DNA from 2 places in the Blautia sp. ZXY-1-C6 genome. Region 2 is predicted to be linked to the other one. Evidence: riboswitches for the same ligand, from Rfam matches in the RefSeq annotation. Region 2 holds a riboswitch; the other holds the start of a gene.
The links. Region 2 has a riboswitch for FMN ahead of AC075J_RS06670 (ECF transporter S component). Riboswitches for the same ligand answer to the same signal wherever they lie in the genome.

Region 1: another riboswitch for FMN. It lies ahead of ribD (bifunctional diaminohydroxyphosphoribosylaminopyrimidine deaminase/5-amino-6-(5-phosphoribosylamino)uracil reductase RibD); the one in region 2 lies ahead of AC075J_RS06670 (ECF transporter S component).

What each region holds. Positions count from the first base shown of each region.
Region 1 is NZ_JBWJVQ010000142.1:1,048-6,945, forward strand. It holds gene AC075J_RS05850 (RluA family pseudouridine synthase) at 1-724, shown strand, start outside; gene ribH (6,7-dimethyl-8-ribityllumazine synthase) at 721-1,188, opposite strand; gene AC075J_RS05860 (bifunctional 3,4-dihydroxy-2-butanone-4-phosphate synthase/GTP cyclohydrolase II) at 1,303-2,502, opposite strand; gene ribE (riboflavin synthase) at 2,666-3,313, opposite strand; gene ribD (bifunctional diaminohydroxyphosphoribosylaminopyrimidine deaminase/5-amino-6-(5-phosphoribosylamino)uracil reductase RibD) at 3,294-4,403, opposite strand; FMN riboswitch at 4,649-4,763, opposite strand; partial or broken gene AC075J_RS05875 (AAA family ATPase) at 4,849-5,898, opposite strand, start outside.
Region 2 is NZ_JBWJVQ010000156.1:932-6,829, reverse strand. It holds gene AC075J_RS06685 (NUDIX hydrolase) at 1-354, opposite strand, end outside; gene AC075J_RS06680 (HI0074 family nucleotidyltransferase substrate-binding subunit) at 395-784, opposite strand; gene AC075J_RS06675 (nucleotidyltransferase family protein) at 771-1,064, opposite strand; gene AC075J_RS06670 (ECF transporter S component) at 1,266-1,901, opposite strand; FMN riboswitch at 2,055-2,187, opposite strand; gene AC075J_RS06665 (hypothetical protein) at 2,319-2,798, shown strand; gene AC075J_RS06660 (DUF5684 domain-containing protein) at 3,307-3,756, shown strand; gene AC075J_RS06655 (SH3 domain-containing protein) at 3,886-4,782, opposite strand; gene AC075J_RS06650 (transposase) at 5,598-5,898, opposite strand, start outside.

The sequences.
Region 1 (5,898 bases), on a different contig from region 2:
TTTATATGAAGATACGGATATTCTGGCAGTTGATAAACCGGCAGGAATGGTTACGCATCCGACGGGAATGCATTATACAGACAGCCTCTCCAATCTTGTTGCCGGTTACTTTCGAGAGAAAAATGAACAGGTCTGTGTCCGCCCGGTGGGGCGGCTGGATCAGGAGACTTCCGGGATTGTGGTTTTTGCCCAAAATCAGGTAGCAGCTTCAAGGCTTCAATCTGTAAAATCTCCATGCAAAATTCACAAGCAATATCTTGCCGCTGTATCCGGTACTTTGCCTGTAGATATGCCTGGTGTCTGGCATACCTTAGATTTACCGCTGATGCAGGACCCGGAGAATCATCTGAAAATGAAAACTGCTGCTGATCTTTCCTTACATTCATCTGCATTATCGGGAAAAATCAAAACAGCAGTTACTCATTATCATACTCTTTTTTCCAGTCAGGACTGGTCGCTTATCACACTTAAGCTGGATACCGGACGTACCCACCAGATCCGTGTCCATATGGCATCCACAGGACATCCTTTGCTTGGAGATACTCTTTATCATTCAGACGATAAAATATCTTCCTGTGCTTCCTTTTCCAGGGCAGCCCTTCATGCATGGAAAGTTTCTTTTCAGCATCCTTTCAGAGATGAAATGCTCCTTCTGGAAGCACCATTACCTTTCGATTTTCGTGAACTGGTTTCACTTTCAGGGTCTGATCTGTTGTCTATTTAAGCTTCAAGTTCTTTGATCAGATTTACCATTTCAATGGCACTGAGTGCACAGTCATAGCCTTTATTTCCTGCTTTTGTACCTGCGCGTTCAATTGCCTGCTCGATGTTTTCTGTGGTAAGTACTCCGAATAATACCGGAACTCCTGTTTCCAGTGATACTGATGCAATCCCTTTGGAAACCTCATTGCATACATAATCATAATGACTGGTATTTCCACGAATCACAGCACCTACGCAGATAACCGCATCATACTTTCCACTTTTTGCCATTTTAGACGCGATCAGTGGGATTTCAAAAGCACCTGGTACCCACGCTACCTGGATGTCCTCTTCTTTTACATTGTGACGTGTCAGCCCATCCATGGCACCACTTACCAGCTTGGAAGTTATAAATTCATTGAAGCGGGCTGCTACAATTCCTACTTTCATTCCATCTGATACTAATTTTCCTTCTAATGTTTTCATTTTTTCTGGTCCTTTCATCTGTAAATTTATATTTTTTAACCTGTACAGGTTTTTATATACGGTAAATTTTATTTTCGGGAACGTTATCGTTATATATGAAAATCCCCGCTGTATTTAATACTTCAGAATATGTCCCATTCGTAATTGTTTTGTCTTAAGATAACGCAGATCATACGCTGTGGCATTCATCTGTATCGGAACTCTCTGTTTGATCCTGATTCCAAATTCTTCCAACTGATAAACTTTATCCGGGTTATTTGTCAGCAGCCGCAGCTCTTTTACCCCAAGATTTCTCAGAATCTGCGCACCAATGTAGTATTCTCTTTCGTCTCCGGCAAATCCAAGTGCCAGATTTGCTTCCAGTGTATCCATTCCCTGTTCCTGAAGTTCATAGGCACGAAGTTTATTGATCAGTCCGATTCCTCTTCCTTCCTGTCTCATATAAAGGAGTATCCCTCTGCCTTCTTCCTCAATCTGGGCCATCGCCGCTGCAAACTGCTGTCCGCAGTCACAACGCTGTGATCCAAAAACGTCTCCTGTCAGGCACTCTGAATGCACACGGCACAGGACGTTTTCTCCATCTCCGATTTCACCTTTTACCAGTGCTACATGATGTTCCCCATTCAGGCGGTTTACAAATCCATACGCCATAAACTCTCCGTATCTGGTCGGCATTTTTGTGGTCGTCACGCGATCCACCAGAATATCATGGCATTTACGGTAATTCTGAATATCTTTAATTGTTATGAATTTAAGATTCCACTTTCCGGCAAGTTCCCGTAACTCAGAAGTCCGCATCATAGTGCCGTCTTCTCTCATAATTTCACAGCACAGCCCGCACTGTTTTAACCCTGCAAGTCTGCACAGGTCTACAGTTGCCTCTGTATGTCCGTTTCTTTCCAGAACACCGTTCTTCTTCGCCAGAAGTGGAAACATATGTCCGGGGCGTCTGAAATCTTCGGGTTTTGCATTCTCATCCACACATTTCATGGCAGTAACAGAACGTTCTGCCGCAGAGATTCCTGTAGTGGTGCTGATATGGTCTACGGAAACAGTAAAAGCAGTTTCGTGATTATCTGAATTTTCTGCTACCATCTGCGGGAACTGCAGTTTTCTTACATATTCCTCAGACATTGGCATACAGATAAGTCCTTTTCCGTGAGTTGCCATAAAGTTAATATTTTCTGTTGTGGCAAACTCTGCTGCACAGATAAAATCTCCTTCATTCTCTCTGTCCGGATCATCCGTTACCAGAATAATTTTTCCATTCCGAAGTTCTTCCAGAGCTTCTTCTACTGAATCAAATCCGTTCATTTTTTCTCTCCTTATGCAATGTATTTTCTGATACAATATATTTTTCTGTTGTTAAGAGGGCAAAATCATTCGTATTGGCTGCTTATCTGGTTCGTGTCAGGCAGATAAAACATCCACTGTACAGTTCTGCATCAATCGAATAACAGCTTTGTGGTTAATTCTGTCAAAAGCCATACTTATTCAGAAAATCCCGTGTAATATTACTTTTTATCGGCTGTTCTTTCACAGGCGTTATTAATTTTTCCACGTATTTTCCAATTATGTCTGTCTCCAGATTAACGATATCTCCTTCTTTGCGTTCTCCGAGGACTGTAATCTTTACTGTATGAGGAATTGCAGAAATGGAAAAGTCTGTTTCTGAGACTTTTGCCACTGTAAGACTGATTCCATCAACTGTTACAGAACCTTTTGTCACAATATATTTCATAATTTGTGGTGAAGCCTGAATGGTGTACCAGACAGCATTATCATCTCTGCGAATTTCCGTGATTTTTCCTGTTCCATCCACATGCCCGGCAACAATGTGTCCTCCAAATCTTCCATTTGCAGGCATTGCCCTTTCCAGATTTACATGCTGTCCCAAAGAAAGCTGAATCAGCGCAGAACGATTCAATGTCTCATGCATCACATCTGCTGTAAAACCATCTTCCAGACATGCAGTTACAGTGAGGCAGATTCCATTTACAGCTACACTGTCCCCTGTTTTCAGATCATCCAGAATTTTCTCTGCCCGTATCGTAAATACTGCTGAATTTGCTCCTTTTTTTATTTTTTTCACAGTTCCCAGTTCTTCAACAATTCCCGTGAACATTACTCTTCACCTCACTCTCTATAAGAAAATCATCTCCTATTCTGATTATTTCGCTGTTTTTTAATAATATTGCGCTGGCAGGATCAGGAAATCCTTTTCCTTCTATCGGTGTCTTTGCACTTTCTCCCCCAAAAAGTTTGGGTGCTATATAGGTCTGGACTTTCTGAACAATACCGCTTTCGAGTGCTGACCAGTTTAAAGTGCCTCCTCCTTCCAGTAAGATACTGTCTATCTTTGCAGCTCCCAGAAGTTCCATTAGTCTGTTTAAATCTATGTGTCCGTTTTTTTCCGGGACATCCAGAACTTTACATCCCATATCTTCATAATTCTTTATCTTCTGCTGGTCTTTACTGCTGGTTGCAATGATTGTAGGAATTGTCGCTGCTGTTCTTATAATCTTAGATGTCAGTGGTGTTCTCAGATGGGAATCGCAGATAATACGCACAGGATTTCTGCTGTTTTCCAGTCTGCAGGTAAGCATCGGATCATCTGCCAGCACAGTTCCCACCCCAACCATAATTCCTGTATATTTCAGTCGCTGTTTCTGTACATGAATTCTGGCAGCTTCTCCTGTCACCCATTTGGATTCTCCTGTATAAGCGGCAATTTTTCCATCCATAGTCATTGCATATTTCATGACCACATACGGTTTTTTATTTTGGATGTAATAAAAGAATGCTTCATTCAATTTATCACACTCTTCTTTTAAAATATTTTCTGTTACTTCAATTCCATGATCCTTCAAAATCCGGATTCCTTTTCCTGCAACCAGTGGATTAGGATCTGATGATCCGATGATCACGCGTCTGATTCCGGCCTCCAGGATTGCATTCACGCATGGAGGCTGTTTTCCATAATGGCAGCAGGGCTCTAAAGTAACATATATAGATGCTCCTTCAGGTTCTTCCGTACATGCTGCCAGAGCTTCTCTCTCCGCATGGAGTTCACCGTATTTTCTGTGATATCCCTGACCGATGATCCTTCCGTTTTTAACGATCACAGCACCTACCATCGGATTAGGTGCTGTAAAACCCATTCCTTTTTGCGCCAGTTCCAAAGCCATTTTCATGTACTGCCTGTCCTGTTCCATATCCGTTATATTTTTCAATCCATCATCTCCTGCTCTTTTATAAAAATCCCATAAAATAAAGCCCCGGTGTTTTTTCAACATCCAGGGCTTGGTAATTAATATTTGATATGAATTATCTTCCGATGAATCTGACTCTTTATTTCATCACTGAAATCACTTTAATTGATATAAAAAAGCTCTGGAATAAATTAATTATTCCAGAGCAGTCAGCTTTCACAGATCAGTTAATTCTTCTGTATCTCTACTGTTATCCTCTTTCATCCAGACTGTACTGTCGGCTTCGGAATCGCACCGAATCATGCCTTATGGCTCGTGGGCTTTACCACCGGTAGGGAATTGCACCCTGCCCTGAAGATCTTATTTTATTTTTATCAGCAATTTTTGCGATTTATCTTGCTGATATCTGACAGTATACTCTCAACTTTTATCTCTGTCAAGATTTTTTTCAGGAAAGTAACCCTCTTACCATCTCTGCATTAAATGTCACACCTGTCAGGTGATCTACTTCAATCTGGTACAGGGCATTGGCTGCGATATGCTCTGCTGCCTGTTCCAGATCACGAATACCGCTTGTATTTTTATGCAATTCAACGATGGCATTCAGACCCTCTTCTGTTACTACGCATTCTTCTGCCTTGAGGCTCATGCGTTTCAGAACTTTCGGAAGAACATATTTGGAGAAGATGATCTTCTTCTCTTCTGATGTATAATCCGGGATATCGATCACCGCAAAACGAGACATAAGAGGTGCGCTGATCTGGGATTTATCGTTTGCCGTAGCAATGGGATAAACGCCCACTGTGGGCACCATACATTCCATATAGTTATCTGTAAATCCAAGGTTGTCAAGCAGAGTAAGAAGTACGTCTGCAGGGTTTCCGTTGCCCTTACCTGACGCTGCTTTATCAAGCTCGTTGATAATAAATACAAGGTTGGATTCTCCTGCTGCTGAGAAAGCTTCCATGATGATTCCGGGCTTTGCGTTTGCATAGATTCTGGAACTTCCTGTAAGCTGTTCCGGATCATTGATGGAACTCATGTCCAGAGTTGTCCAAGGCAGTTTCAGGATACGGGCAACTGCGTATGCAATCTGGGATTTACCTGTACCTGCAGGGCCTACAAGGAGAAGTCCGTATGCAGGAAGTGTATGGGTACGGTTAATCTGGATGATGGTTTCAATAATACGCTGCTTTACAGATTCCATTCCGTAGAGTTCCTCATCAAGAATCCTGCGGGCTTCCTGAGGATCGATTGCCTCAAAGTAGTTACTCTTCCACTGTACATTCATCATAATGGAAAGTGCTCTCTGAGCATGGCGTCTCTCCTCCGGTGATACCTCATGGGAACGGGCAACTGCAAGATTTCTTCTCGCCCAGAGACGGATATTGTCCGGCAGGGTTCTGCCTGCGCAGGTCATAAAATCAGTGATGCTCTGAATGCTTGTCAGCTTCATCTCGTCCCCTGTTTCTTCCTCATCTTCATCCTCAACAATCTC
Region 2 (5,898 bases):
TTTCAGAGGTGTGAATTTCAGTCCTGTTTCCTCGTACATTTCTCTTACTGCACCCTCATGGAATTCTTCGTTCGGTTCTACCAGACCTGCCGGGAATTCGTAGATATATCCGCCAATTGCGTATCTGTACTGACGTACTAATACAACTCTGTCTCTCTTTTCCCCATAAAGACTGTAAATGATCACGCCATCCGGAGTGTTTTTACCTGTTTTTATCTTTAATTCGTTAATACTCTTCGCACGGGATGCCACGAAATATGACACAGGAGTGTTGTGAATGCTTGTTGCATTTAAATGGTACAAATTTAAAAATTTACAATCTGTCAGTTTTTCAATATTGTGTATCTGTCCCATAATGGATACTTCCTTTCGCTTTCTATACCTTCGCTGATTATTACAGCCAATTTTCTTCTATCTCTGTTTTTAGTTCGCAAAACATCTGATAAAACGCTTCTTTTGCATCAGCTATAATTCCTAACGCAATTCTCTGATTGTAAGAATGTGTAACATTATTTCTTGCCTGCAATGCACGAAGCCACTGCTCCTCATCTCTTATCATTCCTGCTTTATAGGCAGTCTTCAGAATGATTTTCGGTGAACCTGTTGCTCCCTCTGCATATCCATGAATCTCCAGTATTTCTTTCATCATTTTCCATGACTGCTCAAAACAAATTTCATACAATCCTACGAGTCCGGTAATCACTACATTATCATATGGTTCTTCATAATTATAAATATCTTTCATGTTAGACAGTGCATTGCAGAAATTCTCATATTTTCTCATACAAAATCCTCCCTTCCTTCTCTATAGATTCTCTTAATTCATCCTGCATGTCACGATCAAGATTTACAATATCATACTCCAGAAGAGTACTTGTCTCTTCATCCACATCTAACGCAAACCTTGCAAAATCTCCTCCTGTGACTGCAATATCTATATCACTTGTTCTTCTGAAATCCCCTCTTGCTCTCGAACCAAAAAGAATTACTTTTTCAATATCATATTTTTGCGCAAGGTTTCGGATTTCTTCTATAACTTCCGGTCTGATTCCTGTATCATTCATTTTATAAACCTCACATTCCGATGTTTATATCGTCTGTTTTATCTTACCATATTATCGTATCTTTTTTAAGTCTGTCTGACAATTTCCGTAATTATTTTTTACACATAAAAAGAAGAACAGCCGCAGATTTTTCATCATACGGCTGTTCTTCTTTTTTATTTATTGTACTGCCAATTTATTTATTCTTTATCAGATATAAAATCAATCTCCCTTGAGCACCACGCGGATTCTCTTATAAATCAGGAATACGATCAGGGATGTCAGAGCATATTTGAATATGTTGAATGGGAAAATGATCATTGCTGCAAATGTAAGAAGATTATTTACAGAACTGTGTACTGCACTTCCCATTTCAATAAATGCTTCTACCGGCATTCCAAAAGCCTTTCCGTATGCCGGAAGTAACACGAATGCATTGATAAAGCATGCAACTACTGCTGTAAGTACGGTTCCAACTGCCATTCCGATCACTGCATGTTTTCTGCTCTTAACAGATTTATAACGGTAGATCAGACCTGCCGGAACTGCAAATGTACATCCAAAGATGAAGTTTGCCACATCGCCTACACCTGCTGTCATAGATCCCTTTGTTACCAGATGCACAAGAATCTTCACCAGCTCGATCAGTACACCTGCGATCGGTCCCATTGCGAATGAACCAACCAGTACCGGGATTTCTGAAAAATCCAGCTGATAAAAAGTCGGTGCCAGGAAAGGAAGCGGAAACTCCAGATTCATTAAAATTCCTGCGATAGCGCCAAGCATGGCTATCTGTGTAACGGTTCTCGTCTTACTCCTTGCCATCGCATTTCCATTTCTTAATACCTGTTCACTCATACTGTTTCTCTCCTTTGAAATTATTCTTTATGGATATGTCTCATATCCTGTTAAAAGAAAATTCCACAAGCTTTCTATATAATGAAGATTTTCTTCAACATATAAAAAACCCCGGATCATATCCGGGGTAATGAGCACGTATGGTAAATATCGCGTGTTCTTCTCTCATCCAGACTATACTGTCGGTTCTGGAATTTCACCAGATCAGCCGCCGAAGCGGGTCGCGGACTATAACCGCCGGTAGGGAATCTCAGCTATGCTGATCACCACAACCCCGAAGAATTTTCTTTTATCTGCGTCTGATTATACTACATACAGATATCTATTGTCAATACAACTATTCCATTACGCTCCTCTATTGACTTTGCTTTTCCAGGCTATTATAATAAATCCAGAAAACGAAAGGAGGTTTTCAATATGAAAACATGGACAAAGAAGTTCCAGAAAATGTTAACACTGATACTTGCCATCTGCCTCGTTACCGGCTGCATGGGATTCTCAAATGTGCAGGCAGCTACCGGAAAGTCAGGTACAACCTACTATGATACCTGCATAAATGGAAAAAAAGGCGGAACAATAACAACCAATGGCACAAAATACTATATGTCAGGCACAAGAAAGGCTATATGTAAGGGGAACACTCTGACAATGTATGCGTCATTTAATACTTCCAAAAACGGAATATTAAACAGCCAAAACAAAAAAGCATATATAAAATACGGAAAACATACATTTAAACTTACTTCCAAGACCAAATACTATTTTTCCGGAGGTGAAGCTCCCAACGATTATTGCTCAAAATCCGCTTTCATGTCTACCATGAGAAGCATGAATGGATTAGGTCTGCGCATTAAGGTAACCAATGGAAAAGTTGTTGAGATGTCTTTCAATTCATGATACCACAAAAGCCGCAAAGCTAGAAATTCCCACTTTACGGCTTTTGTTTAACTTGTCATTATTTTTTCCGAAACCATTCTTTTTTCTCTGTTCTCACAACCCATCCCTGAGAAGATTTTCATCTCATCAGGCACTTTTCATAAGTCAGACGAATATTTGTAATATTAAAGCAGGAGACTCACTTCATTGATAAAATTTTACTCTGCCTGATCAATATTATCAACCCTACAGCCCGCTAATACAACCATTCCAGGATTAGAAAAACAGGAAATCACTGCCAGACAAATGAAAAATATATAATATCCCGGTATTTTGTAGTTCATAAGTATTGCTGCCATAGTTTTCACCTCGCTTATGTACAATCTTCTTTGATAATTGACGAACTACTGAGAATATGCTTTAATGGATTTAGCATAAATACTTCAGGAGAACAAACATAGTTCTCAACTATGCTTCTACACCAACGATACATGTATCATATCTCACAGAAAAAAATGGGGGAACACAAATGGGACTTATAGCTATCAGCAGCATGGTATTCTTAGGTGGTATGTATCTGATGATTGCATTCGCATGGTGGCTTCTGCAGATTATTGCCAACTGGAGAATCTTTACCAAAGCAGGGGAGGCCGGATGGAAAAGTATTATTCCAATATATGGCGATTATATTTCTTATAAAATCGCATGGCAGCCTGCATATTTCTGGCTGACATTGGTTCTTGGAATCGTATCTTCCTGCTTACAGGGAACTCTTGAAACAAACGACAGTTTAATGATCTCCATGATCATCGTACTGATCAAAATCATACTTGCCATAATCAGCATTATGTACAGTGTTAAGCTTGCAAGAGCCTTCGGCAGAGGCACAGGATTCGCCATTGGTCTTATCTTCTTACCGCCAATCTTCATGCTGATCCTTGGCTTCGGCGATGACAGATATTATGGGGCAGATAAATAAGTATATATTAAATGGAAAATCCCCGGAACTTACGTTCCGAGGATTTTTACATATATACAGATTACAGTTTATTATAGAATTCTGTTGTCAAAATATTCTTTTACCGTTTCACAGCAAAAATCAGAATTGTCAGTCCACTGGAGCAGACAGATAACTTGCCAGACAATATCCAGATGAACCTTGATAATACACAGAAATAAATCCGTTTCCGGCATCTCCGAATGTAGCAACGGCTGTTCCCAACGGAATCTGACAAATTTCAGCAGCATTTACATCTGGATTTGTACGAAGAGTAATACTCTCATTACAGTTAATTACATATCTGGTATGTGGAATAGGTGCTCCTTCCGTCGGTTCCTGATATCTGGTGACCTGCGTCAGTGCAATCCATCCGTATGTACCATTATAATTTGTATAGCCCCATGAATTTCCATTGGAAGCCACTGCTTCCTGAGTTACAGTCAGAACTGTTCCGTTTGGAATCATGTCTGGAAGAACTTTGTCATACTCCACTCCTGCGCCACAGCGCATGTTTACACCGCCATCAGGAGCTGTTACTTCTACATCATAAGAATTTCCATGGGTTGGAATATCTCCCGGTGCAAGTAGTGCTATCTTATTAGCAAATTCTGTATAGTTTTCATTTGCATTAAGCTCCCTTGATTCTAGCAATGTTTGCACAATATCTTTTCCACTCTTTGTAATTCGTGTTATCTCCTGATATCCTTGATATCCATACAAAAAATACATTCCATTTCCATCTGGGGCTGTATAAAATAGTCCCTGTCTGCCTACATTTCCAATATAGCTCACATATTTTCCATCTTCCAATGTATAAATATCATTTACCCAATCAGCAAGGCAGGTGCCATGTGATATAAGCAACTCTCTTATTCCGTCCTGATCAATATCATATAAAGCCACGGAAATGCTAAAATCTCCGGAAATGGCTCCTGCATCTGCTATTACATTTTCGTATGCTGCGTACTCTGTCATATCTTTGTAATTCGTTGGATTTGATGCCATTACCTCGACATTTTGTCCTAATATTGAACTGGTTGTAATCAACAAACTGGCAACAATTGATATTTTAACTAAATTTCTATTCTTTTTCATAGCTATACCCCACTTTCACTCGTATACAATTCTGTTATTTACATCAAATTCATTACATTTTCAAGATGATCTGTAGTTCCATCACTTTCCCTTCTATTTGTTATCTTTTCTACACCCAAAACAGCATTAATATATCCATGTTTACATCTTATACTCTTTATTATACTTTTTCTTTTTCAAATACTCAATCATTAATCACCATTGAATAACTAATTGTTTTTTTCTTTCGTTACTGTTCAGACCCAATGTCATTAACTTAAGCAATTTGCTAATACTGCATTGATGAAAATATCAGCAGAAGGATTTGATTATGATAAAAAAGGGGATATTGAGGGATTAAGATACAATGTTTTACTGAAATTTGGGTATAACAAAAAGACAAAATCAATATTTAACATTGAAATTTGTCTAAAGATGAAATATAGTAATATATGAGTTAATGCTAATGTCTATAACAAAAACTCATCGGAAGTTTAAACCTATGTTGGCGGGCAAAGGTTCTTCCAGGTCTGATCGGCTCAATATTTCGAGCGATCAGACCTTTTACATTTATCTTTGTTATCCCATCGTGAATCCTTAAAAAATCCCTGCATGTTTTAAGCGCGGATGAATAATTCGCCTGATATTCATAAGCACGATCTTCCCGATCAATAGTTACATTTATGATTATGCTGGAACTGAAATTATATAGAATAACTCTTGCCCATACTTCCTGCACAATATAATCATATTTTTTTTGAGTGAAACGTTTTCAGACACATGGAATATTTTAAATCTCGGAAAGAGTTTTCCTCCTGCCATCTCAGATGATAAAGAGCTTTGAAATCTTCAGCTTTAAACTCTTCTTCTGGAAGATTCGTAGCAATGTTTTCATAAGAGCCATCATCAAGCTGTATGCGTAACAAACGTAAAGCAAGGTCATATTCCGTTCTTTGATCATTGAGATAATCCATCGGAGCATTCTGATAAATGTATCGGTATGAAGAGAATAGTTCAGGTCTGGAATATTTGCTTACAGCTTTAGAC